DNA from 2 places in the Streptomyces sp. NPDC002309 genome. Region 2 is predicted to be linked to the other one. Evidence: riboswitches for the same ligand, from Rfam matches in the RefSeq annotation. Region 2 holds a riboswitch; the other holds the start of a gene.

Region 1 (14,810 bases), on a different contig from region 2:
CTGATGATGGTCCAGCCCGCGGAGAGGTCGATGTCGTAGACGCCCTCGGAGCGACGGACGACGGCCGTGTCGCGGTCGAACTCGCTGTTGCCGATGGTCGCCTGGGATGCCTGAGCCATGGCGGTACGCTACAACAACAAACTACTAAGCGGTAGCTTTGGTGCCCGGGTGTCGCGGCGGCGCCTCCTCCTCGCGCACCGTAGAGCGACGGTTCCACGCGCGTGGCGCCCGCCAGTGGTAGCGCATCGCCAGCAGTCGCAGCACGAAGGCGGTGGCAGCGGCGAGCGTGCTGGTCACCGGGTTGAGGGCGTCGTAGCGGATGCACAGGGCGACCATCGTGGCACCGACGATCGCCGGGACGGCGTACAGATCGCGGTCCCAGCGCAGCAGGGACGGCACCTCGTTGGCGAGGACGTCGCGCAGGACGCCGCCGCCGACCGCGGTGGCGAGGCCGAGGGCCACGGAGGCGTGCAGGCCGAGTCCGTACTCGTACGCCTTGGTCGTACCCGCGACGCAGAAGAGGCCGAGCCCGGCCGCGTCGAAGACGTTCACGCCGGACTGGATGCGCTTCACCTGCGGATGGAGGAAGAAGACCAGGAGCGCGGCCAGCAGGGGCGTCAGGAAGTACCCCAGGTCCGTGAAGGCGGCCGGCGGTACGGCGCCGATCATCAGGTCCCTGAAAATTCCGCCGCCCAGCGCGGTGGCCTCGGCGAGGACGGCGATGCCGAAGACGTCGAAGTTCTTGCGGACGGCCAGCAGGGCGCCGGAGATCGCGAAGACGAAGATGCCGACCAGGTCGAGGGTGTGCTGGACGGACGGGGTGAACAGTTGCTGGAGCACCCTGACATTCTTACCTGCCGCGCGGCCCCTGCCTTACAAAACAAGGCAGGGGCCGCGAGGTACTCCACTCAGCGACGACTACGAGGCCTTCTCCACCTCGCCCGTCTTCACGTCGACCTCGGCGGTCACGTCCTGGGACGCCTCGCCGCTTTCCGCGGTCCCGCCCTCAGGCGCGTCGCCCGCAGGCGCGTCTTCCGTCGGCGCTTCGTCCTTCGGCGCTTCGTCCTTCGGCGCCTCGTCCTTCGGCGCCTCGTCCTTCGGCGCCTCGTCCTTCGTGGCCTCGTCCACGGACGTCTCGGCCTTCGGCGCGTCGTCCGTCGGCGTCTCGTCCGTCGGCACCTCGCCCTCAGACGTCTCGCCCTTCGGCGCCTCGTCCTCCGGCACCTCGTCCACGGACGTCTCGGCCTTCGGCGTCTCGCCCTCCGGCGTCTCGTCCTTCGGCTTCGGCTGCTCCGGTACGGTCACGGCACCGGCGACCACGGCCGCCTCGGTGTCCGCGTCGGGCCCGGGCGCGTCCACGATCTCCTCGCGCGCTGCCGAGACCACCTCTCCCGAGGTCCGCGCCAGCGTCCCCGCCGCGATCTCGGCGGCGAAGTGGCAGGCCACCCGGTGCCCGTCCCCGACGTCGGTGAGTTCGGGCCGCTCGGTCGCGCAGCGCGTCTCCTGCGCCCAGGGGCAGCGGGTGCGGAAGCGGCATCCGGTGGGCGGGTTGGCCGGCGAGGGCAGGTCACCGATGAGCAGGATGCGCTCGCGCCGGTCCTCCACCTCCGGGTCGGGAACCGGGACGGCCGACATCAGGGCCTTGGTGTACGGGTGGCGCGGTTCGGCGTACAGCGCGTCGCTCGGCGCCTCCTCCACCAGAGCGCCCAGGTACATCACGCCGATCACGTCCGAGATGTGCCGGACCACGGCGAGGTCGTGGGCGATCACGAGGTAGGTCAGGCCGAGTTCCTCCTGAAGCTCCTCCAGGAGGTTGATCACCTGCGCCTGGATGGAGACGTCCAGCGCGGAGACCGGCTCGTCGCAGATGATCACGTCGGGTTCGAGGACCAGCGCGCGTGCGATTCCGATGCGCTGGCGCTGACCGCCGGAGAACTCGTGCGGGTAGCGCGACAGGGCGTTGGCGGGGAGTCCGACACGGGAGAGGATCTTCTGGATCTTCTCCCGGCGCTCCTCCTGGGTGGCGCCGATGCCGTGGGCGAGCATGCCCTCGGACAGGATCGACTCGATGTTCTGCCGGGGGTTCAGGGAGCCCAGCGGGTCCTGGAACACCATCTGCAGTCGGCGCCGGAAGCGCCGCATCTCCTCGGCCGGCAGCTTCGCCAGGTCGGTGCCGTCGAGGACGACCTCGCCCTCGGTGATGTCCACCAGCCGCAGCACGGCCCGCCCGAGGGTGGTCTTGCCGCAGCCCGACTCACCGACCAGGCCGTACGTCTGGCCCGCCTCGACCTTGAAGGAGACTCCGTCGACGGCGTGGACGTGTCCGACCGTCTTCTCGAAGAAGACGCCCTTCTTGATCGGGAAGTGGACCTTCACACCGTCCAGTTCGAGCAGGCTCATGCGCGGACCTCCTCGGTCTTGGCGTCGTCGAGTACGGGGTGGACGCACCGCACCTGGTGACCGGCCGTGCGGGGTTCGGTGAGCTGCGGCGCGCCGGTGAGGCAGTCTGCCTCGTAGCGGTCGCAGCGCGGGGCGAAGGCACAGCCGTCGGCCCAGGCGATCCGGTCGTTGATGGAGCCCCGCACCGGGGTGAGGGGCTCGCCGCGCGGCGCGTCCAGGCGGGGGATGGAGCCCAGCAGGCCGTGCGCGTAGGGGTGGGTGGGGTGCGCGAACAGCTCACGCCGTCCGGCGGTCTCCACGGCCCTACCCGCGTAGAGGACGTTGACCTGGTCGCAGAGACCGGCCACCACGCCGAGGTCGTGCGTGATCATCAGCAGGGCGGTGCCCTCCTGGTCCACCAACTCCTTGAGGAGTTCGAGGATCTGGGCCTGGATGGTCACGTCGAGGGCCGTGGTCGGCTCGTCGGCGATCAGCAGGGAGGGTGCGCAGGCCACCGCCATGGCGATCAGCGCACGCTGGCGCATACCGCCCGACATCTGGTGCGGGTACTCCTTGAGGCGCCGGGTGGGGTCGGGGATGCCGACCCGGTCCAGCAGGTGCGCGGCCTCCTTGCGCGCGGCCTCGCCCTTGAGGCCGCGGTGCCGCTCCAGGATCTCGGTGACCTGGACGCCGATGGGGACGACCGGGTTCAGCGAGGACAGCGGGTCCTGGAAGATCATGGCGATCCGGCTGCCGCGCAGGTCGCGCAGCTTGTTCGGGGCCATGGTGAGCAGGTCGGTGCCGTCGAAGTCTGCCCGTCCGCCGACCTTGACGCCCTTGCGCGGCAGCAGCCCCATCAACGCCAGCGAGGTGACGGACTTGCCGCAGCCGGACTCGCCGACCAGGCCCACGACCTGGCCCTGGTCGACGGTGAACGAGACACCGTCGACCGCGCGGGACTCCTTGCGGCCTGGCCCGCCGCCGAAGGTGACGGTGAGTTCGTCGACTGTGAGAAGTGGCATGGTGGTTCAGCCTCGCAGCTTCGGGTCGAGGGCTTCCCGCATGGCCTCGCCGAGCAGGGTGAAGCCCAGGGCGGTGATGACGATGCCGACCGCCGGGTAGACCGCCATCATCGGCGCGTTGTCGAAGAAGCGCTGCGCCTGGGAGAGCATCACACCCCACTCGGGTACGGCCGGGTCGGGGTTGCCCAGGCCCAGGTAGGACAGGGCCGCCGCCTCGATGATCGCGGTCGCCAGCGAGAGCGTCGCCTGGACGATCACCGGGCTGAGCGAGTTGGGGATGATCTGGGTGGCGACGATCCGCCGGCGGCGGACGCCCAGCGAGCGTGCGGCCAGCACGTAGTCGGTACCGCCCTGGACCAGCATGGAACCACGCAGCAGCCGGGCGAAGATCGGTACCTGGACGACACCCACGGCGATCATCACGGTGGTCAGGGACTGGCCCATGACCGCGGCGACGGACACCGCGAGCAGCAGCGAGGGCAGCGCCAGCATCATGTCGATGCAGCGCATGATGAACGAGTCGATCTGCCGGCCGGTGGAGCCGCCCAGGGTGGCCGCGGCGCCGGAGAAGCCGCCGATCAGGAAGCCGACGGAGAGGCCGATGAGCGTCGAGACGACACCCACGAGCAGCGTCTGGCGCGCGCCGATCAGCATGCGCGAGAACATGTCCCGGCCCAAGTGGTCCACGCCGAACCAGTTCTCGGCGCGCGGCCCGACGAACTGGCCGGAGTTCACCAGTACTTCGCTGCGCCATGTCTGCGCTGTGGGGGTGTGCGGGGCGATCCACGGGCCGACAATGGCGAGGACCACGAACACGGCGATCACGGCGGCGCCGATGATCGCCATCTTGCTGGCCTTCAGCCGCTTGAAGGCCTCACGCCACAGGCTCGCGCCGGACGTCGACTCGTTGTGCGCGGTGAGCTCAGCGAGGCGCTGAATCTTGTCGATCTTGGTGGTGCTCACGTCAGTGCACCCGCACTCTCGGGTCGATGAGGCTGTATGCCACGTCCACCAGCAGGTTGATCAGGACGTAGGTGACTGCGATGAACATGATGAAGCCGACCAGCACGGGGTAGTCACGCCCGTCGATCGCGGTCCGGATGAAGGAGCCGATGCCGTTGAAGGAGAAGACGGACTCGGTGAGCACGGCGCCCGACAGCAGCGAACCGGTCAGCAGGCCGACCGCGGTGACCACCGGGAGCATGGCGTTGCGCAGCACGTGCCGGCCGCGGATCACGCCGCGCCGCAGGCCCTTGGACTCGGCGGTGCGGATGTAGTCCTCGCTGAGCACCTCCAGCACGCTGGCGCGGGTCATGCGCACGATCACGGCGAGCGGGATCGAGGCCAGGGTGATGGCCGGCAGCACCAGGTGGTGCAGCGCGTCCAGCGAGGCGTCGATCTCACCGGTGAGGATGCCGTCCAGAACGGCGAACCCGGTCACCGTGGTGGCGTCCAGGCCTGTCTCCATCCGGCCGTAGCTGGGGAACAGGCCCAGGTCGACGGCGAACGTGCCCTTGAGCAGCAGCGCGAGGAAGAAGACCGGGACACAGATCCCGATGAGCGATCCGGAGACCGCCGACACGTCCAGCCATCCACCGCGCGAGCGGGCGGCCAGGTAGCCGAGCGGGACACCGACGACCACGGCGATGAACATGGCGGTGAGCGACAGTTCGATGGTCGCCGGGAAGCGCAGGACGAACTCGTCCCACACCGGCTGTCCGGTCTGCACGGAGGTGCCGAGGTCGAGTTCGGCGATGCGCTTCAGGAAGCGCCAGTACTGAACGTACAAAGGCTGGTCGAGTCCCAGCGCGCGGTTGATCCGCGCCACTTCGGCCGCGGTGGCCCGTTCGCCCAGCATCGCTGAGGCGGGTCCGCCGGGAAGTCGGTTGAGCCAGAGGAACAGCAGAACCGACAGGCCGAGCAGGGTGGGAATGAGCTGGAGCAGTCTTCGTACGACGAGACGCAGCACCCCGCATGCCCCTTTCTTCCGTGGATACCTTCATGAACAGGTCCGTCCGGCCACCGAGTCAGCGGCCGGACGGACCCTGTGCTTACTTTCTCCGGACTACTTCCGGACTACTTGAAGGAGACCTCGGAGAAGACCTCCTGCGTCAGCGGGGAGACCGCCGGCGGGTTGACGTCCTTGCCGAAGGCGATCGCCGGCGGCGAGGAGGAGATGGGCAGACCCGGCAGGTAGTCCATGATCATCTCGTTGGCCTTCTTGTAGGCCTCGGTGCGCTGTGCGGCGTCACCCATCTTCGAGCCGGCGTTCACGGCGTCGAAGAGTGCCTTGTTCTTGAAGCCCCACTGCTTGTCGTACCCGGCGAACCAGGTGCCGATGAAGTTGTAGCCGTCGTTGAAGTCACCGGTCCAGCCCAGCATGTGCAGGGCGCAGCTGCCGGCCTCGGTGGCGTCCAGGTAGTCCGGGGCCCACTTCAGCGGCTTCGGGGTGACCTTGATGCCGGCCGCCTCCAGGTCGGCCTTCATCAGCTCGAACAGGTCCTGCGGAGCAGGCATGTACGGGCGGGCGACCTCGGTCGGGTAGCAGAACTCGATCTTCAGGTTCTTCGCGCCGGCCTTGGCGAGCAACTGCTTTGCCTTCGCCGGGTCGTGCGCGTAGGTGGTGACCTTGTCGGAGTGGCCCTCGATGGTGTCCGGCATGAACTGCGTGGCCACCTTGCCGCCCTCGGGCAGCTGGGTCTTGACCAGGTTCTCCCGGTCGATCGCGTGGGCGATCGCCTGGCGGACTTCCTTCTTCTTCAGCGCCGGGTTCTTCTCCTGGGTCATGCCGAGGTAGAAGAGGTTGAAGACGCCGCGGGTCGGGACCTGGAAGCCCGCGTCCTGGAGGGTCTTCACGTCGGCGGGCGCCACGAGGTCATAGCCGTTGATGTCGCCGGCCTGCAGGGCCTGGCGACGGCCGTCCTCGGTGTCGATGGTGCGGATGACCAGGTTCTTCACCTTGGCCTTCTCGCCCCAGTAGCCGTCGAAGCGCTCAAGGGTGACTTCCTTGTTGCCCTTGTTCCACTTCGAGATCTTGTACGGGCCGGTACCGGCGACCGTGCCGGCCTCCTGGCTGTACTTGGGGTACGTGATCGCGTCGCCCTTGGCGCTGGCGTCCTGCTGGGCGTACGCCTTGAGGGCCTTCGGCGAGTGGATCGCCAGGGCGTTCAGCGAGAAGCCGCCCGGCAGGTTCGCGGAAGGCTTCTTGACCTCGATGACGGCGGTGTTCTCGTCCTTCGCGGTGCAGGACTTGTAGTTCGCCTCCGGCGTCTCCTTGTCCTCGTTCTTCGCGAAGCCGCCCATGATGGTCTGCCAGTAGTAGGAGACCGCGCTGGACTGGTAGGTGCCCGTCCAGTTGAACCAGTGGTCGTAGTTGGCGCACACGGCGGCGGCGTTGAACGCCTCGCCGTCGTGGAACTTCACGCCCTTGCGGAGGTTGAAGGTCCACACGGTGCCCGCGGGGTTGCTCTCCCACGTCTCGGCGAGACCGCCGACGAGCTTGGAGCCGCCGGACTCGTGCTCCAGCAGAGCCTCGAAGGCCTGGCGGGTGACCCGGAAGGTCTCGCCGTCGCTGGCGAGCGCCGGGTCCAGTGAGCTCGGGTCGCCGGGGGCACCGAACACGAAGGTGTCCTTGGCACCGCCTTCGTCCTTCTGGTCACGCTCGCTGGCGCAGCCGGTGGCGATCAGACCGACCGCCAACGCGGCCGTGATCGCCCTGGCGGCGCGGGATCTGATTATGCGCATAAGGAGGCCACTCCAGGTTCCTCAAGGGGGAATGCACGCTTGACCGCCTGCACACTACAGACGCGACCGGCAGCCTAGAACAGTCCGCATAGCGGTGATACATACCTGAGATCTGAACGCCCCTCAAAACGGAAGCTTCCGGCACATCGCGGATGCCTGCACCCAAGTTGCCCGATACGGACGTTAGTTCGGCTGCGCCGCAGGTCGGACGCCTGCCTCATGCACTCACCGGCTCACGCGAGGCACTCGACATCGCTCGGCGTCGAAAGCTTTGCAGAATTCGCCGAAGCCAAACAGGCAAACGGGGAATCAGAAGCGCTGCGAAGCCGTCAGCTTCAGGGCGACACCGCGGAACGGGATCAGCGCGGACTCCGGCCGGAGCGCCCGGAGCGTGTCCGGCCGCGCCCGCGCCTCATCGGCCGCGCGGCACGGCGGTCTCGACAACCTTCGGGCGGAAAACGCTCAGCGGGAGGGGGGATATCCGTAGCCGCGGGGGGCCGTCTGCGCCGGCGCCCCGTGGGCCTCACGGTCGTAGAAGGGACGGGAGTTGGCGCGCAGCCACATCGCGACCGGGTCGAACTCGTCGGACATCGCGACCGTCGACACCGGCAGGCCGTCAGGGACGGCGCCGATGGACTGCTGCATCATCGCGCGTACCGAGTCCACGGCGGGCGGGGAGGTGTCGTACACGTCGAGACCGATGGCGAGGTACGGCGCCCCGAGCGTGGGCTGGACCCAGGCACGGCGCAACGAGCGGACCACCGGGGTGCGGTGGGCGTTTTGCGACAGCAGAGCATAGAACTGCGGGATCTGGATGCCGGGTTCGGACATCCGCAGGGGCCCGGCCGGCTGGCGGTCGAGGCCGGTGGCGATCCGGCGCAGGTCGAGCCACGGGATGCCGACGCCGCCGCCGGGGGCGTGCGGGTTCAGCCAGAGGCCGTAGTGGTCGGGATAGAGGGTGCGGGCCACGTCCAGGCCGTCGACCACCTCGTAACTGCGGTTCCAGCCGCTCGCCGAGAGCTCCTGGGCCGAGGTGACGCAGGGGGCGTAGCCGTTGCCGTCGACCTCCATGCTCCCGTACTGGGCGTCGGGGCTGCCGGCCTGGCCGTGCCACAGCAGCATCCAGATCTGGCCCGAGCCGGTGGTCGCGAGGGCGCGCAGGAGCGCCTCGTAGGCGTCGTAGCGCCCCGGCGTCACCTGGCGCAGCATGTGCTCGACCTGGCCGGCCGCGGCGGTGCCCGTGCCGCTAGCGCTCACTGTTTACGCCCCTTCGTGCAACGCCCTGTTCGAGCCGTGACCCTAGCTTAAGGGCGCCCACCGACTCAGGACCCGGTGTCTTCCCGCGAGTGCGGACAGGCGTGTGCCGGACACGCGGTTCCCCGCGCTGCTCCACGGGCGCCGGTCCTCGGGGTGTGTCACAAGACCCGCTGGTAGAACGGGCGCACCCGCTCCCGCAGCCACGAGACCACCGGGTCCTGGACGACGTCCATCAGGACCAGGTTGACCGGCCACCGGACCGGGACACGGCCGAGGGCGCGGCCGAGGGCGTCCAGCGGGGCGGCGCGCAGATCGCCCTCCCACTGGGAGAGTTCGACGCCGACGAACAGCACCGGCTGCCCCGTCTCGACGGCCGCCAGGCAGCGGCGGGCCGTGGTGACGATGCCGACGGCCTCGAACTCCGCGGACGCCGCCGTGAGGAAGTCGACCGGCTCGTCCTGCCAGTCCGGCTCGAAGAGGCGGACCCTGCCGCCGCTCGCCGCACCGTCCAGCGGATTGCGGCCGGCCCGGCCGAGTTCGGCGACCGCCGCGGGCGGCAGGGGGAGGCCGACCACGCCACCGGGGTTCACCACGATGCCCGCCTGCGGGGGCAGGCCGCGGGCGAACTCGACGGCGGGGGCGACGGTGAACGACATAGGGGAGCCGACGACCTGGCGGAACTGCTCCTCGGAGCTGAAGACCGGGACGTACGCCTGGCCGTCGATCTCCATGCCGGGCAGGTCGAGGGGGCCGCTGTCGGGTCCGCCGCCGCTCGGCAGCGGCACCCAGACGAAGCTACGGGCGAGCACCTCGACGATGCGGGCGCCGGCCGAGGGCACGCCGAGGGACGCCGAGAGCACCTCCTCCAGCTCGTTGCCGGGCCATCCGCCGTGCGGATGGGGGTGCGTCTGTGCCGGAAAGTCCCCCGGGAAGTCCATCTGCCTACCGCCTGCTCCGTACCAGTGCTACCGGCTGAAAAGGCTAACCCGCCCGCCCCGCCGCCCGTGGCGTCAGCCCGTGAAACCGATTCTGCGCAGGGTGTTCGCCGCGGACCGGTCCAGGAGGATCGCGGCGCCGCAACCACGGGGCAGGTCACCGCGCTCGGAACGGCGCACCAGGCGGGCGGCGGCGCGGCGGTGGCGCAGGAACGCGTACCGCGAGACACCCCGGCCGCGCTCGCGCTGGCCCGCCAGCGCCTGCTCGGCGGTGACGTCGAGCAGCAGCATGTGGAGGGTGCCGCCCCGACGGCGGGCCTCACGGGCCAGCCAGGCGCGCACCCATGCCTGCGTCCCGCAGTCGTGGACGACGACGCCCCTGCCGGAGCGCAGGGCGCGGCGCAGCCCCGCGTAGTGGGCGAGCCGGACGAGCGGGCGGTACACCGCGTACGGCAGCCAGTGCGGCGTCCCGGCGTCCCAGCGGTCGCGGGTGTCCTGGGAGTCGATGCGCGCGGCGCGGACCGCGCGCCGCATGAGGGTCGACTTGCCGCTGCCGGGCAGGCCGGTGATCACGACTAGGTCACGGGGGGCGAAGAGCAGGGCGTGCGGGCTGCGGCCCGCACGGTCGCGCAGGTCACGGACCACGGGGAACGGCAGGGCGCCGCACGCCTCCCGGGCCGGGGCGGTCGGCTGCTTGGGCAGTGCGAGGCCCGCGGTGGTCGCGTAGGCCGTTGTCCTGTTCACCGTGATCGTCCTCCCCTGGGGCGGTTCACGAGTCACCGTCCCCGTCGAGTGTAAAGAGAAGGTGATCGGGGGCGTCACGTGTTTCCGTCCGGTTCCGGCTACAAGCCTGCTACAACACACTGTGCCCGGTCGTGGACGCTGTGCGTCCCCTGGGGAAAGGTCCCCCTGCCGCACGCGGGCGATGCGTGCAATGATGTGGCCGCCAACTGCATACCGGCCGCTTGAATCCGCGCGGGAGAGTTCCCTGGCACATCGTGCCCGGGGCGCCGAAGGAGCAAGTCCCTCCCTTGAATCTCTCAGGCCCCGTTACCGCGCGGGCGAGGCACATCTGAAAAGCGGGCCGCTGCCGCAGTGGCTCCACCCAAGGTGCAAACCATGATCCCTCCTTCCACGGGACGGTCATGGCGAACCTCTCAGGTTCCGATGACAGATGGGGAGGAACGACCTCGCCGTCATGCCTTGGGAGACCGACCGATGAGCAGCACCGCACCCCGTCGCACCGCGCTCGATGCCCTGCATCGCTCGCTGGGCGCGACCATGACCGACTTCGCCGGCTGGGACATGCCCCTGCGCTACGGCTCCGAGCGCGACGAGCACCTCGCCGTGCGCACGAAGGCCGGACTCTTCGACCTCTCGCACATGGGTGAGATCACGGTCACCGGCCCGCAGGCCGCCCTGCTCCTGAACCACGCGCTCGTCGGCAACATCGCCTCCGTCGGCGTCGGCCGCGCCCGCTACACCATGATCTGCCAGGCCGACGGCGGCATCCTGGACGACCTGATCGTCTACCGGCTCGCCGACACCGAGTACATGGTCGTGGCCAACGCGAGCAACGCGCAGACCGTGCTGGACGCCCTCACCGCGCGCGCGGAGGGCTTCGACGCCGTCGTCCGCGACGACCGGGACGCCTACGCCCTTCTCGCCGTCCAGGGCCCCGAGTCGCCCGGCATCCTGGCGCGGCTGACCGACGCCGACCTCGACGGGCTGAAGTACTACGCCGGCCTGCCCGGCACCGTCGCGGGCGTCCCGGCGCTGATCGCGCGCACCGGGTACACCGGTGAGGACGGCTTCGAGCTGTTCGTGAAGCCGGAGCACGCCGTCGCGCTGTGGGAGGCGCTGACCGAGGCCGGCGCGGGCGTCGGACTGGTCCCGTGCGGGCTGTCCTGCCGGGACACACTGCGCCTGGAAGCCGGCATGCCCCTCTACGGGAACGAGCTGACCACCTCGCTCACCCCCTTCGACGCCGGGCTCGGCCGGGTGGTGAAGTTCGAGAAGGAGGGCGACTTCGTCGGGCGCGAGGCGCTCACCGAGGCCGCCGCGCGCTCCGAGGCCAAGCCGCCGCGCGTCCTCGTCGGGCTGATCGCCGAGGGCCGCCGGGTGCCGCGCGCCGGGTACGCCGTCGTCGCCGGCGGCGAGGTGATCGGCGAGGTCACCTCCGGCGCCCCCTCCCCCACGCTCGGCAAGCCCATCGCCATGGCCTACGTCGACGCCGCGCACGCGGCTCCGGGCACGCCGGGAGTCGGCGTGGACATCCGGGGCACCCACGAGCCGTACGAGGTCGTGGCGCTGCCGTTCTACAAGCGCCACAAGTAGACACTGGACCCGGGTCCATGTGACCCGGGGCACATTTCGCCTGCTCACGCACAGTTCGAGCGGGCGCCCCCCCTTTCCACAGCACTCCCCCGCGTACAGGAGAATCCAGGCCCATGAGCAACCCCCAGCAGCTGCGGTACAGCAAGGAGCACGAGTGGCTGTCGGTCGCCGAGGACGGCGTCTCGACGGTCGGCATCACCGAGTTCGCGGCGAACGCGCTCGGCGACGTCGTCTACGCCCAGCTCCCCGAGGTGGGCTCCCAGGTGACCGCGGGCGAGACCTGCGGCGAGCTGGAGTCGACCAAGTCGGTCAGCGACCTGTACTCCCCGGTCAGCGGTGAGATCACCGAGATCAACGAGGACGTGGTGAACGACCCGTCGCTGGTGAACTCCGCGCCCTTCGAGGGCGGCTGGCTGTTCAAGGTGCGGATCGCGGAGGAGCCCGCCGACCTGCTCTCCGCCGACGAGTACGCCCCCCACACCGCCGGCTGAGGAGTCGTAGCCACATGTCCGTCCTGAACACCCCGCTGCACGAGTACGACCCGGACGTCGCCGCCGCCGTCGACGCCGAGCTGCACCGCCAGCAGTCCACCCTCGAGATGATCGCCTCGGAGAACTTCGCTCCGGTCGCGGTCATGGAGGCGCAGGGCTCCGTCCTGACCAACAAGTACGCCGAGGGTTACCCCGGCCGGCGCTACTACGGCGGCTGCGAGCACGTCGACGTGATCGAGCAGATCGCGATCGACCGCGTCAAGGAGCTGTACGGCGCCGAGCACGCCAACGTGCAGCCGCACTCGGGCGCCCAGGCCAACGCCGCCGCGATGTTCGCGCTGCTCAAGCCCGGCGACACGATCATGGGTCTGAACCTGGCGCACGGCGGGCACCTGACCCACGGCATGAAGATCAACTTCTCGGGCAAGCTCTACGACGTGGTCGCGTACCACGTCGGCGAGGACGGCCTGGTCGACATGGACGAGGTCGAGCGCCTCGCCAAGGAGAACCGCCCGAAGCTGATCGTTGCCGGCTGGTCGGCGTACCCCCGGCAGCTGGACTTCGCCGCCTTCCGGCGGATCGCCGACGAGGTCGGCGCGTACCTCATGGTCGACATGGCCCACTTCGCGGGTCTCGTCGCGGCCGGGCTGCACCCGAACCCGGTGCCGCACGCCCATGTCGTGACCACCACCACCCACAAGACGCTGGGCGGCCCGCGCGGCGGTGTGATCCTCTCCACGGCCGAACTGGCCAAGAAGATCAACTCGGCCGTCTTCCCCGGTCAGCAGGGTGGCCCGCTGGAGCATGTGATCGCCGCGAAGGCCGTCGCCTTCAAGGTCGCCGCCTCCGAGGACTTCAAGGAGCGCCAGCGGCGTACGCTGGACGGCGCACGCATCCTCGCCGAGCGGCTGGTGCGGGACGACGCCAAGGCGGTCGGCGTGGACGTGCTGACCGGCGGCACGGACGTGCACCTGGTCCTGGTCGACCTGCGCGACTCCGAGCTGGACGGCCAGCAGGCCGAGGACCGGCTCCACGAGGTCGGCATCACGGTCAACCGCAACGCCGTCCCGAACGACCCTCGCCCCCCGATGGTGACGTCCGGACTGCGGATCGGTACGCCCGCGCTGGCCACCCGCGGCTTCACGGCCGACGACTTCGCCGAGGTCGCGGACGTGATCGCCGAGGCGCTGAAGCCGTCGTACGACGCCGAGGCGCTCAAGGCACGGGTCAAGGCCCTGGCCGACAAGCACCCGCTGTACCCCGGCCTCAACCCGGCCTGACGCAACAGATGCACCCCGTGGGCTCCACACCGGCGTGGAGCCCACCGCACCACCCCCTGCCCCAAGGAGTCACCGTGGCCATCTCGGTCTTCGACCTGTTCTCGATCGGCATCGGCCCGTCCAGCTCCCACACGGTCGGCCCCATGCGCGCGGCGCGCATGTTCGCCGGCCGACTGCGCGGCGAGGAACTGCTGGACTCGGTGGCCTCGCTGCGCGTCGAGCTGTACGGCTCCCTGGGCGCGACCGGCCACGGGCACGGCACGCCCAAGGCGGTGCTGCTCGGTCTGGAGGGCGCCTCACCGCGCTCGGTGGACGTCGAGACGGCCGACGAGCGGGTGGAGGCGATCAAGAACGCCGGCCGGCTGCAGCTCCTCGGCGAGCGCGAGATCGCCTTCGACTTCGACAGGGACCTCAAACTCCACCGCCGCAAGGCCCTCCCCTACCACGCCAACGGCATGACGCTGTGGGCGTACGACGCCTCCGGGGCGGAGCTGCTGTCCAGGACGTACTACTCGGTGGGCGGCGGGTTCGTCGTCGACGAGGAAGCGGTCGGCGCGGACCGCATCAAGCTGGACGACACGGTCCTCAAGTACCCCTTCCGCACGGGCGACGAGCTGCTGCGCCTGACGAAGGAGACGGGCCTGTCGATCTCGGCCCTGATGCTGGAGAACGAGCGCGCCTGGCGCACCGAGGAGGAGATCCGCTCCGGACTGCTCGACATCTGGAAGGTCATGCAGGCGTGCGTGGGGCGCGGCATGAGCCGGGAGGGCATCCTGCCCGGCGGGCTGAAGGTGCGCCGCCGCGCCGCCAACACCGCGCGCAAGCTGCGCTCCGAGGGCGACCCGAAGGCCCTCGCCATGGAGTGGATCACGCTGTACGCGATGGCGGTGAACGAGGAGAACGCGGCCGGCGGACGGGTCGTCACCGCCCCCACCAACGGCGCGGCCGGCATCATCCCGGCGGTCCTGCACTACTACGTGAACTTCGTGCCCGGCGCCGACGAGGAGGGCGTCGTCCGCTTCCTGCTCGCGGCGGGCGCGATCGGCATGCTGTTCAAGGAGAACGCCTCGATCTCCGGCGCCGAGGTCGGCTGCCAGGGCGAGGTCGGCTCCGCCTGCTCGATGGCCGCGGGCGCCCTCGCCGAGGTGCTCGGCGGCAGCCCCGAACAGGTGGAGAACGCCGCCGAGATCGGCATGGAGCACAACCTGGGCCTCACCTGCGATCCCGTGGGCGGCCTGGTCCAGATCCCGTGCATCGAGCGCAACGGCATGGCCGCGGTGAAGGCGGTCACGGCGGCCAAGATGGCGATGCGCGGCGACGGCAGCCACAAGGTGTCCCTCGACAAGGTCATCAAGACCATGAAGG
Region 2 (14,810 bases):
GTGGACGCCTTGCGGTCGGTGAAGCGACCTGACTACGCTCGGTCGTCCTCCCAGTGAACCGGCGGTGCATGGGGGTGGTCCGGGGAGGGCATGAGGTTGCGGGGGGTCGGCGCACCGATCGGCTGGTGCGTGGTGGAAACTGTCTGGTGGATACGGACGTTGTGAGGATGTCCGGGTCGGCCAGTGTGTGTGGTCACGGTTCGTCCTGCCCCACGGGCGGGTCTGTTTCGGTCAAGGGGAATCGCCCGTGAAGTTGTTTGCGAAGTTGTTCGGCAAGAGTGCGCGAGACGGTCGTGACAACGCGACCGCTCGGCATCGCGCACAGCCTGACGCGGAGGGTCAGCGCCCGCTGTTCCGGGACCAGGTCGCTGGTCCGGGTGGTGACATTTCCGGTGGTCAGGGCGCGCCGTCGGTTGACCCTGCCCAGGCCGGAGGCATAGGTTTCGGGCAACCGTCAACCTCAAGTGCGGGTGGAGGGTTTTCCGCCGACCCGTACGCGTCCCACGCCCCTGCGGGGCAGCCGCGGCAGGAGGATCCGTCCATGTCGGCCCTGGTTTGTACGAGGTGCGGCAACCGCAACGCGGAGAGCAGTCGCTTCTGTTCCCACTGCGGTGCGCCGCTGCGACCGGGAGTCACGCCCGAGCGTCCGTCCGAGACGACCTCCACGATCTCCATCAGCGGTCTTGAGGCGTACGACGCCGAGGTCACCGGTCAGACGCAGATGCCGACGCTGTCCCCCGAGGCGCAGGCCGCGGTGGACGCGCTGCCGATGGGCTCCGCGCTGCTGGTGGTGCGTCGGGGACCGAACTCGGGCAGCCGCTTCCTGCTGGACAGCGACCTGACGACGGCCGGTCGGCACCCGCAGAGCGACATCTTCCTGGACGACGTGACGGTCTCGCGTCGCCATGTGGAGTTCCGGCGCAGCCCCGACGGGTCTTTCACGGTGGCCGACGTCGGCAGCCTCAACGGCACATACGTCAACCGGGAGCGGATCGACCAGGTCGCCCTGTCGAACGGCGACGAGGTCCAGATCGGCAAGTACCGGCTCGTCTTCCACGCGAGCAGGCAGGGTATCTGACCCTCCTCCGGAGTCCGTCCGGAGAAACTCCGAGGGAAGTTCCATGCGTCTCACACCGAGCGGCGGCTCCGGGTACGGTGCCGCCGCCACGGACAGCGGGCTGATCAGTATCGGCACGGTGTTGAACGTGCTGCGCGAGGAGTTCCCCGAGGTCACGATCTCCAAGATCCGGTTCCTGGAGTCGGAGGGGCTCATCGAGCCGCAGCGGACACCCTCGGGGTACCGGAAGTTCAGCCCGGGGGACGTCGAGCGGCTCGGGCACGTGCTGCGGATGCAGCGTGACCACTATCTGCCGCTCAAGGTGATCCGCGAACACCTTGACGCGCTGGAGCGCGGTGAACAGGTGCGGCTGCCGGCGCTAGGCCGGCAGCGGGCCGGACAGGAGCCCGCGGAGGAGCCGTCCGAGGGACCGACGGCGGCGCGGATCGCCCGGGCGGAGTTGCTGGCGACGGCCGGGATCGATGAGCGGGAACTGTCCGAGTGGGAGTCCTACGGACTGGTCACCCAGGTGGCGGCCGGTGTGTACGACGCGGAGGCGGTCACCGTGGCCGCGCTCGTCGTCGAACTGGGCCGGTCCGGGATCGAGCCGCGGCACCTGCGTGCGATGAAGGCGGCGGCCGATCGTCAGGCGGGGCTCGTCGACCAGGTGGTGGCTCCGCTGAAGCGGCACCGGAATCCGCAGACGAGGGCGCACGCGCAGGCGCGGGCGCAGGAGCTGGCGGGGCTCACGGTGAAACTGCATGCGGCGCTGGTGCAGAGCGCGCTCGGGGTGCGCCTGCCCTGAACGGGCTGTGTGCGGCGGGCTGTGCACCGGGGCCTCGGCGGGCGTGCGGGCGGCAGGGCGCGCGGTGTGGCGGTCCTCGGCGGCGCGTTTCGAGCAGGAGGGGCTGTGCTGCGGTTGTGAGCCTCGTGCAGGTCCTCGGGTACGAGGACGGGCAAGCCGGGCCGGGCAGGCTTCGCCGCCGGCTCAGGCAGCGGTGAGGATGCCGGTCCGCCTCGTCCGTCCCGTGGTGGCCGAGAGGTGGCCGTGGCGGCTCGGCCGACGGCCGGACAGGGCCGTCCGGGCGCAGGGGCTCCGGTCCGTCGTGGCCCCAGGCGCGCGGGCGCCAGGCTGCGCGCGCCCCCGAGCTGCGGGCACGTGCCCGGCGCACCGGGGTGAGCGCGAAGCGGGTGGGTGACGGCCGGATCGCGTGGGGGATGACGGCCCGACTACCCAAACGTCCCGGGCACGGCCTAGGGTTGCTGTGTGAACGAGCTCGATGTCGTAGGTGTCCGGGTCGAAATGCCCTCCAACCAACCGATCGTGCTCCTGCGCGAAGTGGGAGGCGACCGTTACCTCCCCATCTGGATCGGGCCGGGGGAAGCGACGGCGATCGCCTTCGCCCAGCAGGGCATGGCCCCCGCGCGACCGCTGACCCACGACCTGTTCAAGGACGTGCTGGAGGCCGTCGGCCAGGAGCTCACCGAAGTACGCATCACGGATCTGCGTGAAGGTGTCTTCTACGCCGAGCTGGTCTTCGCCAGCGGTGTCGAGGTGAGCGCCCGCCCGTCCGACGCCATAGCGCTCGCCCTGCGCACCGGTACGCCGATCTACGGCAGTGACGGGGTGCTCGACGACGCCGGTATCGCGATCCCCGACGAGCAGGAGGACGAGGTGGAGAAGTTCCGGGAGTTCCTCGACCAGATCTCGCCCGAGGACTTCGGCACCAGCAGCCAGTGAGTGTGGCGGCCCGCGCGGACCCGGGGTCCGCGGCGGGCCGGTATGTGCCCGGCGCCGTGTCGCGCGCTCCGGCACGTGCCAGTGGCGACTGAGAGCGTCACGCGACTTTCCGCCAGAGCATTCGGCTAGCCTTTCCCCGCGGTGGGGTGCGGGAAACCACTCTCAGGGTGATTATCACTCGGCGTGCCGAGTGTGGCGATCGTTGACGCACCCTTGGTGACTGCCTACCGTCGAGAAGGCAGGTCAAGGACGGAGGTCGGCGTGAGAACCAGCGGCGACGGTACGGCTGGGGGTGCCCCCGGACGCGGTTTCGGGGAGAGCGGTTCGTACCCTCCCCCGAGCTCTCGGCTTCGCCCGAGTGGGGGGTACCCTCCGCACGGCAGGGCGACTGATCACGCTCCGCAGCGACCTATGGCCGTTCCCGGCGGCGGAGGGGCGGCGCCCATGGCGTCCGAGGAGATCGGCTACCGAGGCCCGACGGCCTGCGCGGCCGCGGGCATCACCTATCGGCAACTGGACTACTGGGCCCGGACGGGCCTCGTCGAGCCCAGTGTGCGGCCGGCCCACGGGTCCGGTACGCAACGCCTGTACAGCTTTCGCGACGTCGTCGTACTGAAGATCGTCAAGAGATTCCTCGACACCGGGGTCTCGCTGCAGAACATCCGCACCACCGTCCAGCACCTGCGCGAGCGTGGCTTCCAGGACCTGGAGCGGATGACACTGATGAGCGATGGCGCCACGGTCTACGAGTGCACCTCGCCCGACGAGGTCCACGCCCTGCTCCAGGGTGGCCAGGGGGTCTTCGGGATCGCCGTCGGTGTGGTCTGGCGGGACGTGGAGAGCGCCCTGTCGCAGCTGCACGGCGAGCGGATCGACACCGGTGAGACGCTGGTCGGGCACAATCCGGCGGACGAGCTGGCGCGGCGGCGCAACAGGGCCGTCTGAGGCACTGCCGACGGCGGCCCGTGGCCACGGGGGCGTTGTCAGTGCCGTGAGGCAGCATCGGACCTGTGAGAACCGCGCCCACGATCCTGCATCTCGACATGGATGCCTTCTTCGCCTCGGTGGAGCAGGCGTCCAAGCCGAGCCTGCGCGGGAAAGCCGTGATCGTCGGTGGGCTCGGACCGCGCGGAGTGGTGGCGACCTGCTCGTACGAGGCCCGGGTGTTCGGGGTGCATTCGGCGATGCCCATGGGCCAGGCGCGCAGGCTCGCGCCGAACGCCGCCTGCCTGGTGCCGCGCTTCGGGCTGTACCGGACGATCAGCGAGCAGGTGATGGCCCTGCTGCGGGCGATGTCGCCGCTGGTGGAGCCGTTGAGCCTGGACGAGGCGTTCGTCGATCTGGAGGCCGGTGGGGCCGCCAGGGACCGGGAGTCGGCTCGGCTGGCGGGGGTCAGGCTGCGCGCCGACATCCGGGCCGTCACCGGTCTCACGGGGTCGGTCGGGCTCGCCGCCTCCAAGATGCTCGCGAAGATCGCCTCCGAGGAGGCCAAGCCGGACGGACTGGTGCTGATCGAGCCGGGCACCGAGCGGGCGCTGCTGGGCCCGATGTCGGTGCGGACGCTGCCGGGGGTGGGACCCGCGACGGGCGACCATCTGCGCCGGGCCGGGATCGTCACGGTGGAGGAGATCGCCGAGGCGGGCGAGGACGAACTCGTCCGGCTCCTGGGCAAAGCGCACGGGCACGCGCTGTACGCCATGGCGCTGGCCCGTGACGACCGTCCCGTGGTCGCCGAGCGGGAGGCGAAGTCCGTGTCGGTCGAGGACACCTACGACGTGGACATCCATGACCGGGTCCGGGTCGGGCTGGAGGTGCAGCGGCTCGCGGACCGGTGTGTGCGGCGGCTGCGCGGGGCCGGGCTCTCCGGCCGGACGATCGTGCTGAAGGTGCGGCGGTACGACTTCTCGACGCTGACCCGTTCCGAGACGCTGCGGGGGCCCACGGACGACCCCGCGGTGGTGCGGGAGGCGGCGGCCCGGCTGCTGGACTCCGTGGACACGACCGGGGGCGTGCGGCTGCTGGGGGTCGGCGTCAGCGGCCTGGCCGACTACACCCAGGAGGACCTGTTCGCGCAGGCGGCGGGGGAGCGGGACGCGGGGCCGGCGGAGGGCGCCGCGGACGAGCCCGAGCGGGAGGAGGCGGGGCCCGTCACGAGACGGTGGGCCGCGGGGCACGACGTGCGGCACGCCGAGCACGGGCACGGATGGGTGCAGGGCAGCGGGCTGGGGAGAGTGACCGTGCGCTTCGAGACGCCCGGGTCGGAGCCCGGGCGGGTGCGGACCTTCCGGATCGACGATCCCGCGCTGGAGCCGGCCGATCCGCTGCCGCTGGTGGCGCGAAGACCCGAGCTTCAGGGCTGAGTCCTCCGGGTCACGTCTCTTCCGAGCCGGCCAGCTTGCCGAAGTCGTGGTCCGGGAGCGTCGGGGGAGCGGCCACGTCGAGGCCGTAGTGGTGGTAGAGCTGGAGTTCCTGCTCCGGGGAGAGGTGCCGGCCGACGCCGAAGTCGGGGGCGTCCTTGATGAGGGCGCGCTCGAAGGGGACGTGCAGCGTGCCGTCGATCAGCTCGCTCGGCTCCAGGGGGACGAAGGCGTCTCTGCTGAACAGGCCGGTCCGTATGGCCGCCCACTCCGGTACGCCGGTCGCGTCGTCGAGGTACACCTCGTCGATGGTGCCGATCTTGCTGCCGTGACGGTCGAATGCCTTGCGGCCGATCAGGTTGCGCGGATCGATATCGGTCTGCACGGGCCCTCCACTGGTTCGCACCTCGTCCGTAAGCACAACAAAAGAGCACATTGCGGGACGCGGCCACTCGAACGCCGGGGCGTTGACCTCGCTGGTACCCTGGCAGCGGCTGCTGACCCCGTGCGGGAGAGTCCTCCGGAGATCACACCGGGGGGCGCCGAAGGAGCAAATCCTCCCCGGAATCTCTCAGGCCCACGTACCGCACGGAAGAGGTCACTCTGGAAAGCAGAGCGGGTGTCACGGCTCCCGCTCTCACCGACGGTGCAAGCCGGACGTCCTGTGGCGGCCGGTGAAGCTCTCAGGTTGTGATGACAGAGGGGGAGGCCGTCGGGGCACCCGTGCCGGGGTGTCCCTCGAAGGTCGCGTCAGACCAGGAGGCCTCCGCAATGACCGCCCAGCGCATCCCGCTCTCCGAGCTCGAACAGGGCATCCCCTTCGAGCAGCGTCACATCGGGCCCGACCAGGAGGCGCGGGCCAAGATGCTCGCGCAGGTCGGCTACGGCTCGCTCGACGAGCTCACCGCCACCGCGGTACCGGATGTGATCAAGAACGCCGCATCCCTCGCTCTGCCGGGCGCCCGCACCGAGGCCGAGGTGCTGCGTGAGCTGCGCTCCCTCGCCGACCGGAACCAGGTGCTGGGCTCCATGATCGGGCTCGGCTACTACGGGACCTTCACCCCGCCGGTCGTCCTGCGCAACGTCATGGAGAACCCGGCCTGGTACACGGCGTACACCCCGTACCAGCCGGAGATCTCGCAGGGCCGGCTGGAGGCGCTGCTGAACTTCCAGACCGTGGTCGCCGACCTCACGGGGCTGCCGACCTCGGGTGCCTCGCTGCTCGACGAGGGCACGGCCGCGGCCGAGGCGATGGCGCTCTCCCGGCGCATGGGCAAGAACAAGAAGGGCCTCTTCCTGGTCGACGCGGACGCGCTGCCGCAGACCATCGCCGTGATCCAGGGCCGCGCCGAGCCGACCGGGGTCGAGGTGGTCGTCGCCGACCTCGCCGGCGGTATCCCGGCCGAGATCGCGGACCGTGAGATCAACGGCGTGCTGATCCAGTACCCGGGTGCCTCCGGGGCCGTACGCGACATCAAGGCCGTCATCGACCAGGCGCACGAGCGGGGCGCGCTCGTCACCGTCGCCGCGGACCTGCTGGCGCTGACGCTGCTGAAGTCGCCGGGTGAGCTGGGCGCGGACATCGCCGTCGGTACCACGCAGCGGTTCGGTGTCCCGATGGGCTTCGGCGGGCCGCACGCCGGTTACATGGCGGTGCAGGAGAAGTTCGCGCGCAGCCTGCCCGGGCGGCTCGTGGGCGTCTCCGTCGACGCGGACGGCAACAAGGCCTACCGGCTGGCGCTCCAGACGCGCGAGCAGCACATCCGGCGTGAGAAGGCGACCAGCAACATCTGCACCGCGCAGGTGCTGCTCGCCGTGATGGCCGGGATGTACGCCGTCTACCACGGGCCCGAGGGCCTGGAGGGCATCGCACGGCGGACCCACCGGTACGCCGCGATCCTCGCCGCGGGTCTGCGTGACGGCGGTGTCGAGATCGTGCACGGCGCCTACTTCGACACCGTCACCGCGCGGGTGCCGGGCCGGGCGGCCGAGGTCACCGCCGCCGCGCGCGCGAACGGCGTCAACGTGTGGCGGATCGACGCCGACCACGTCTCCATGTCCTGCGACGAGACCACCACCCGGGACCAGCTGGCCGCCGTGTGGGCCGCGTTCGGTGTCGAGGGGGACATCGAGGCGCTGGACGGTCGCACGGAGGACGCGCTGCCCGAGGGGCTGCTGCGCACCGACGCGTACCTCACGCACCCGGTCTTCCAGCAGCACCGCTCCGAGACCGCGATGCTGCGCTACCTGCGCCGGCTCGCCGACCGCGACTACGCGCTCGACCGGGGCATGATCCCGCTCGGATCCTGCACCATGAAGCTCAACGCGACCACGGAGATGGAGCCGGTCACCTGGCCGGAGTTCGGTCAGCTGCACCCGTTCGTGCCGGCCGAGCAGGCGGCTGGGTATCTGACGCTCATCCACGAGCTGGAGGACCGTCTCGCCGAGGTCACCGGCTACGACAAGGTGTCGTTGCAGCCGAACGCCGGCTCGCAGGGTGAGCTGGCCGGGCTGCTCGCCGTGCGCGGGTACCACCGTGCCAACGGCGACGAGCAGCGGACCGTCTGCCTGATCCCGTCCTCCGCGCACGGCACGAACGCCGCGAGCGCCGTGATGGCCGGCATGAAGGTCGTCGTGGTGAAGACCGCCGAGGACGGCGAGATCGACGTCGAGGACCTGCGGGCGAAGATCGAGCAGTACCGCGACGAGCTCTCGGTCCTGATGATCACGTACCCGTCCACGCACGGTGTGTTCGAGGAGCACGTGGCCGACATCTGCGCCCAGGTGCATGACGCCGGCGGTCAGGTCTACGTGGACGGGGCCAACCTCAACGCGCTGGTGGGGCTCGCCAAGCCGGGGCACTTCGGCGGCGACGTGTCGCACCTCAACCTGCACAAGACGTTCTGCATCCCGCACGGCGGCGGTGGTCCGGGTGTCGGTCCCGTGGCCGTGCGGTCGCACCTCGCGCCGTACCTGCCGAACCACCCCCTGCAGCCGGAGGCCGGGCCGGAGACCGGGGTCGGTCCGATCTCGGCCGCGCCGTGGGGTTCCGCGGGGATCCTGCCGATCTCCTGGGCCTATGTGCGGCTCATGGGCGGGGAGGGCCTGAAGCGGGCCACGCAGGTGGCTGTGCTGAGCGCCAACTACATCGCCAAGCGTCTGGAGCCGCACTTCCCGGTGCTGTACACCGGCCCCGGCGGGCTGGTCGCGCACGAGTGCATCATCGATCTGCGGCCGCTGACCAAGGCGACGGGCGTCAGCGTCGACGACGTGGCCAAGCGACTGATCGACTACGGGTTCCACGCGCCGACGATGTCGTTCCCGGTGGCCGGCACGCTGATGATCGAGCCGACCGAGTCCGAGGACCTCACCGAGATCGACCGGTTCTGCGAGGCGATGATCGCGATTCGCGCGGAGATCGAGAAGGTCGGCGCGGGCGAGTGGCCGGCCGACGACAATCCGCTGAGCAACGCTCCGCACACCGTCGGCCTGCTGGGCGGCGAGTGGAACCACGCGTACTCGCGCGAGGAGGCCGTCTTCCCGAACGGCGTGTCGGTCGCCGACAAGTACTGGCCGCCGGTGCGCCGTATCGACCAGGCGTTCGGTGACCGGAACCTGGTGTGCTCCTGCCCGCCGCTGGACGCGTACGAGGACTGAGGACGACGCAGGCGGCGCCGGTCGCGGAAGCGGCCGGCGCCGGTGGACGAGGGCTCCCTTCGGGGGCCCTCGTCGTGTTGTGCGGGGAGATCCGGCCGGGGCGAGCGCTGTCGATGTGTACGTCTGTCGATTCCACGCGGACCCCGTCATGGCGGGACCGGGCAGGCTCGGTCGGCCGGGCCGCGCCGGTGCTTCGGTGTGCGCTGAGGTGCCGGCCTGCCCGGACGTCGCCGGAGCGGCCTCAGCCCGTGTGGACGCGGGGGCGCCGAGCGACGTCCGGTTCCGCGACGCGCAGGACCTCCCGGGTGACCGGGGCGACCTCGCCCTGTCCGAACAGGAAGAAGCGCAGGAAATTGGTGAAGGGGTTGCCCTCGGTCCACTCGAAGTAGATGTGCGGGGTGCAGCCCGTCGTGTCGCGCACGTGCAGGAGCAGGGCGGCCAGGGCGTTGGGGATGGAGGAGGACTCCAGGGTCAGCACGCGGTACCGGTTGTGCAGGACCTCGCCGCGGACCGTCAGACCGGCCTCGAACTCGGACGGGTCGGTCACCGTCACCTCGACGAAGACGAAGTCCTCGGGGCCGGCCACGTCGTTGTCCTGACGGATCTGCTCGATCTTGTCGCGGTACTCGGCCTTGTCCCGCTGGTCGGGCTCGTTCGCGATGAACCGGATCTTGCGGCTGGCGATGTCCCGTACGAACCGTTCGGCCATGGGGTCCAGGGTCACGCCGGTCACCCGGAGCTCGAAGGAGCGGGCGAGCCGTGAGACCAGGGAGAGGATCATGATGCCCGCGATGAAGCAGGCGCCGATCTTCACACCGTCGGGCCGCTCGACCACGTTCACCACCGTGGTGTAGAGGAACACCACCGAGATCACGCTGAAGCCGATGGTCCACTTCCGCTGTCCGGCCTTGCGGGCGGCGATGGTCACCGCGATCGCCGCGGAACTGATCAGCACCAGGACGCCGGTGGCGTAGGCGCCGCCCTGCGCGTCCACGTCGGCGTCGAAGAGCCAGGTGACCAGGAAGGCGACCAGGGTGAAGACGATGACCATCGGGCGGACCGCGCGTGCCCAGTGCGGGGCCATGCCGTAGCGGGGCAGGTAGCGGGGCATCAGGTTGAGCAGGCCGGCCATCGCGGAGGCGCCGGCGAACCACAGGATGGCGATGGTCGAGACGTCGTACAGCGTGCCGAACGCGTTGCCCAGGTATTCGTGCGCGAGATACGCCAGAGCGCGGCCGTTGGCCTGGCCGCCCTCCTCGAACTCGTCCGCCGGGATGAGCAGGGTGGTGATGAAGCTGGTGGTGATCAGGAAGAAGCTCATGATCAGGGCGGCGGTGGTGAGCAGCTTCTTGGTGCCGCGGATGCGGCCTTCGGGGCGCTCCTCCGTGTCGCTCGGGTCCCCCTGGACATGGGGCATCACGGCGACGCCGGTCTCGAAGCCGGAGAGGCCGAGGGCGAGTTTGGGGAAGACGATCAGGGCGACGCCGATCATCACGAAGACGTTGCCGTGCTCGGCGGTGAGGGCGTTGGACCAGTCGGTGACGACATGGCCCTCGGTGGCGACGTGCAGGAGGCCGGCCACGACGACCACGGCGTTGAGCGCGAGGTAGCCGGCCACCAGGGCGACCGCGACGCCGATCGCCTCCAGGAAGCCCTTGAGGAACACCGCGCCGAGCAGGGCGATCAGCACCATGGTGATCACCAACTGCTGGTCGTGCAGGGCCTCGTTCAGGTGGGGGTTCTCGACCAGGTGGGTGGAGGCGTCGGCGGCCGACAGCGTGATGGTGATGAGGAAGTCGGTGGCGGCGAAGCCGAGCAGGGTGAGGACGAACAGCTTGCCCTTCCAGAAGGTGAGCAGACGTTCCAGCATCGCGATCGAGCCCTGGCCGTGCGGGCTCTCCTCGGCCACCCGCCGGTAGACGGGCAGGGCGCCCGCCAGGGTGACGATCACGAGCACGATGGTCGCGATCGGCGAGAGCAGACCGGCCGCGAGGGCGGCGATGCCGGGCTGGTAGCCGAGGGTGGAGAAGTAGTCGACACCGGTCAGACACATCACGCGGTACCAGGGGCGGCCCTCGGCGGCGGGAGCCTGAGAGGCGGGCGGGCTCTGATGGCCGCCCGCCTTGCCCATGTCGGACAGCCCCTCCAGCATCCAGGCGCGCAAGCGGCCGGGCGCGGCGTGTTCGATCGGGGCCATCGACGTGCTCCTGATGTGCGGTCGGCGTGCGGTTCCGGCCATCACGCGGACGGCGCCCTCAGCGTATGCGGAGAGTGACGCCTGGGCCTGCGGTCGGGCGGGCTCGCGGCGTCAAGCTTGCGTTAAGACTGAGCGGTGGGGCGACCCATCGCATCAAGAGAGTGGCAAACGTGTCGACTTCAACCTTGTTGAGCCGTATGGGGGTGAGGGCGCCGCATCCCCGGGACGGACACCGAGTGTCACGACGTTCCCGGCCCGGCCGTCCGCCGTGCCTGGAAGTGATCGGCTGCGAGGGGCGTCTCAGCCGAGGCCGGGTATGCCGGAGATCAGCAGGTCGATCACCTTGATGCCCACGAAGGGCAGCACGAGACCGCCCAGCCCGTACAGGAGCAGGTTGCGCCGCAGCAGGTCGTGTGCGGAGGCGGGACGGTAGCGCACTCCCCGCAGGGCCAGCGGGATCAACGCCACGATGATCAGTGCGTTGAAGATGATCGCCGCGGTGATCGCGGACGTCGGACTGTGCAGACCCATGATGTTCAGGGCTTCGAGTCCGGGATAGGCCCCCGTGAACATGGCCGGGATGATCGCGAAGTACTTGGCGACGTCGTTGGTGATGGAGAACGTCGTCAGCGCGCCCCGGGTGATGAGGAGTTGCTTGCCGATCTCGACGATGTCGATGAGCTTCGTCGGGTTGGAGTCGAGGTCGACCATGTTGCCGGCCTCCTTGGCGGCCGACGTGCCGGTGTTCATGGCCACGCCGACGTCGGCCTGCGCGAGTGCCGGGGCGTCGTTGGTGCCGTCACCGGTCATCGCGACCAGCTTGCCGCCCTCCTGCTCCTTCTTGATCAGCGCGAGCTTGTCCTCGGGGGTCGCCTCCGCGAGGAAGTCGTCGACTCCCGCCTCCCGGGCGATCGCGCGGGCGGTGATCGGGTTGTCGCCGGTGACCATCACCGTGCGGATGCCCATCCGACGCAACTGCGCGAAGCGTTCGACGATGCCTTCCTTCACCACGTCCTTGAGATGGACGAGGCCCAGCACGCGCGGGCCGTCCCAGTCGTGCACGGCGACGAGCAGCGGCGTCCCGCCGGCCGCGGACACCGAGTCGGCGAAGTGCCGTGCCTCGGGCGGGATGTGGCCGCCGTACATCTGTACCCACTCGATGACCTGCTGGGCGGCACCCTTGCGGATCGCGCACACGGCGCCGTTGTCCCAGCGCAGGTCGACCCCGCTCATCCGGGTACGGGCGCTGAAGGGCACCCACCGCGCGTGCGTCAGCTCGTCCGCGGACGGCGCGCGCAGGCCGAACCGCAGCTTCGCCAGCACGACGACGGACCGGCCCTCGGGCGTCTCGTCGGCCAGCGACGACAACTGGGCGGCCTCGGCGAGCCGCCCCTCGTCGATGCCCGGCATGGGCACGAAGGCGGCGGCCTCGCGGTTGCCCAGGGTGATGGTGCCGGTCTTGTCCAGCAGCAGGGTGTTGATGTCGCCCGCCGCCTCGACCGCGCGCCCCGACATGGCGAGGACGTTGCGCTGCACGAGCCGGTCCATGCCGGCGATCCCGATCGCGGAGAGCAGAGCGCCGATCGTCGTGGGGATGAGCGTGACCAGGAGGGCGACCAGCACCGTCGTCGACTGGGCGGCGTCCGCGTAGGCGGCCATCGGCTGCAGGGTGACCACGACCAGGAGGAACACGATCGTCAGCGCGGCCAGCAGGATGTTCAGCGCGATCTCGTTCGGTGTCTTCTGCCGGGAAGCCCCCTCGACCAGGGCGATCATCCGGTCGAGGAAACTGTGGCCGGGACGGGCGCTGATCCGGACGGCGACACGGTCGGACAGGACCGTCGTACCGCCCGTCACGCCACTGCGGTCGCCGCCCGCCTCACGGACCACGGGGGCGGACTCACCGGTGACGGCGGACTCGTCGACCGCCGCCACGCCGTCCACCACGTCGCCGTCCGCCGGGATCACCCCGCCCGCCTCGACCAGGACCACGTCGAGAGGCTTGAGGGCGTCGGGGGTGACGGCCTCGGTGCGCAGGGTGCGCAGGTCGACGCCGTAGCGCCAGTCGAGCACCCGCAGCGCCACGGTGTCGGTACGCGCGCGGCGCAGCGACTCCGCCTGGGCCTTGCCCCTGCCTTCCGCCACGGCCTCGGCCAGGTTGGCGAAGATGACCGTCAGCCACAGCCAGACACTGATCGTCCAGGTGAAGACCGCCGGATTGAGCACGGCCGACAGGGTGGTCACGACCGCTCCGACGGAGACCACGCACAGCACCGGGTTCTTCACCAGGACGCGGGGGTGGAGTTTGCGCAGGGCGTCGGGGAAGGACTGGACGAGCTGGGCCGGTTCGAACAGGCCGCCGTGCGTGCGCCGCCGCGGGCCGGTCGGCGGAGTGGGCTGCGGCCGGGACGGTGGGGCCTGCTCAGGAGCAGCGGGAATCATGGACACCTTCGTGTCTCGTGACCGGCCCCGCGCGTACCGGGGCACGCCGGCGACCGGCAGGACGGACTGGACGTCGGACGCCGGAGCCGTGCGGTGCCGGGACCCGGCGCTGAACGGGGGGCCGGCACCGCACGGGGGACCGGCCATGGGCGGCGGGAGGCCGACCGGCGCGCATCGGGCGCCCGTCGGCGGGACACCAGCGGCGCCCGTGGCCTCTGCGGCGGCCAGAGTGGAATCCAACCACCGCCGATGACCCGGACGGCGCCACTACCGCAGGTATTTGCGGCTCTCATACGGCTGCCGCGGCCGCTCCGTCAGCATCACGTCAAACGCGCTCGGGGAACCGTCAAAGGGGTGTCAACACGAACCGGGACGGATGGAGCCGGTCGCAGACTGGCTCGACGGAGGAGGGTCACGACCGTCCGTCCCGCGCGGGCCGTGCCGGTCACGGCCCGCGCGGGGATCGCGGCGCGAGTCTGCCGGAGATCGCGACGGGAACGGGCCCTGCTGCCGGCGGAGTCGGTGCCGGCCGCGGTGCGGAGGGGGCGCGGCCGTCCTGCCCGGCGGAGTGCCTCCGGCAGCAGGCCGTGGCCGCGTGGGCCGCTCTGCGCCGCCGCTGACGGGATCCGTTCCCTCGCGGCCGCGCCCTTCGCACGCGGCCACGGTCCTGCCTCTCTTCTCGCCGGCACGTCGTCGAGGGTGCCTGGGACGACCTGGTCGTGCGGCCGCCGGACGGGGAGCGGCGGCGCCCGAGCGGGTGCCGTAGTGGTGGGAGTGCGGTGATGATCCCGGCGGACGGCGACGGGGTGGCCGGTCCTGGCGTGGTCGGGGTCGTGGTGGCCGGTCCGTCGTGCTTTGAGGCCGTGGTGGTCGCCCGGCGGTCGAGCCGAGTGGTCCCGCCCCGCGCCCGTAGCTCGTCAAGGCGGTGTCAACGTCCTTGTGAGCGGCGCCAGGGAGGCGTCAAGAGGCCTGACCCGGAGGCCCGCCGGGCGCTTCCCTGAGTGTGATGAACGAAGCACGGCGCGGACGGCTGAAGGTCTACCTCGGGGCGGCTCCAGGGGTCGGCAAGACGTATCGCATGCTCGACGAGGGGCGGCGGCGCGCCGCCCGCGGAGCCGATGTGGTCGTGGGATTCGCCGAGTGCCACGGGCGGCCCCACACCGAGGCGATGCTGGACGGACTGGAAGTCTTCCGGCCGGTCCCGTGCGCCTATCGCGGGGGGAGCTTCGAGGAGATGGACCTCGCCGGGGTCCTGGCACGCCGGCCGAAGGTCGCCGTCGTGGACGAACTCGCCCACAGCAACGTCCCCGGCGGCGGCCGGAACGCCAAACGCTGGCAGGACGTCGAGGAACTGCTCGC

Evidence for each region. Region 2 has a riboswitch for glycine ahead of gcvP (aminomethyl-transferring glycine dehydrogenase). Riboswitches for the same ligand answer to the same signal wherever they lie in the genome.
Region 1: another riboswitch for glycine. It lies ahead of gcvT (glycine cleavage system aminomethyltransferase GcvT); the one in region 2 lies ahead of gcvP (aminomethyl-transferring glycine dehydrogenase).

What each region holds. Positions count from the first base shown of each region.
Region 1 covers NZ_JBSFCI010000011.1:314-15,123, reverse strand. The annotation lists gene ACWCPM_RS11825 (thioesterase family protein) at 1-119, opposite strand, end outside; gene ACWCPM_RS11820 (trimeric intracellular cation channel family protein) at 145-840, opposite strand; gene ACWCPM_RS11815 (oligopeptide/dipeptide ABC transporter ATP-binding protein) at 919-2,400, opposite strand; gene ACWCPM_RS11810 (ABC transporter ATP-binding protein) at 2,397-3,401, opposite strand; gene ACWCPM_RS11805 (ABC transporter permease) at 3,408-4,364, opposite strand; gene ACWCPM_RS11800 (ABC transporter permease) at 4,366-5,370, opposite strand; gene ACWCPM_RS11795 (ABC transporter substrate-binding protein) at 5,478-7,145, opposite strand; gene ACWCPM_RS11790 (enhanced serine sensitivity protein SseB C-terminal domain-containing protein) at 7,608-8,402, opposite strand; gene ACWCPM_RS11785 (enhanced serine sensitivity protein SseB) at 8,561-9,340, opposite strand; gene ACWCPM_RS11780 (AAA family ATPase) at 9,413-10,081, opposite strand; glycine riboswitch at 10,304-10,403, shown strand; glycine riboswitch at 10,404-10,521, shown strand; gene gcvT (glycine cleavage system aminomethyltransferase GcvT) at 10,556-11,674, shown strand; gene gcvH (glycine cleavage system protein GcvH) at 11,788-12,165, shown strand; gene glyA (serine hydroxymethyltransferase) at 12,180-13,445, shown strand; gene ACWCPM_RS11760 (L-serine ammonia-lyase) at 13,520-14,810, shown strand, end outside.
Region 2 covers NZ_JBSFCI010000059.1:11,951-26,760, reverse strand. The annotation lists gene ACWCPM_RS32180 (DUF881 domain-containing protein) at 1-57, shown strand, start outside; gene ACWCPM_RS32175 (FHA domain-containing protein) at 248-1,078, shown strand; gene ftsR (transcriptional regulator FtsR) at 1,122-1,862, shown strand; gene ACWCPM_RS32165 (bifunctional nuclease family protein) at 2,325-2,798, shown strand; gene ACWCPM_RS32160 (MerR family transcriptional regulator) at 3,060-3,743, shown strand; gene ACWCPM_RS32155 (DNA polymerase IV) at 3,809-5,158, shown strand; gene ACWCPM_RS32150 (PRC-barrel domain-containing protein) at 5,169-5,540, opposite strand; glycine riboswitch at 5,654-5,752, shown strand; gene gcvP (aminomethyl-transferring glycine dehydrogenase) at 5,927-8,812, shown strand; gene ACWCPM_RS32140 (amino acid transporter) at 9,054-11,009, opposite strand; gene kdpB (potassium-transporting ATPase subunit KdpB) at 11,310-13,451, opposite strand; gene ACWCPM_RS32130 (ATP-binding protein) at 14,458-14,810, shown strand, end outside.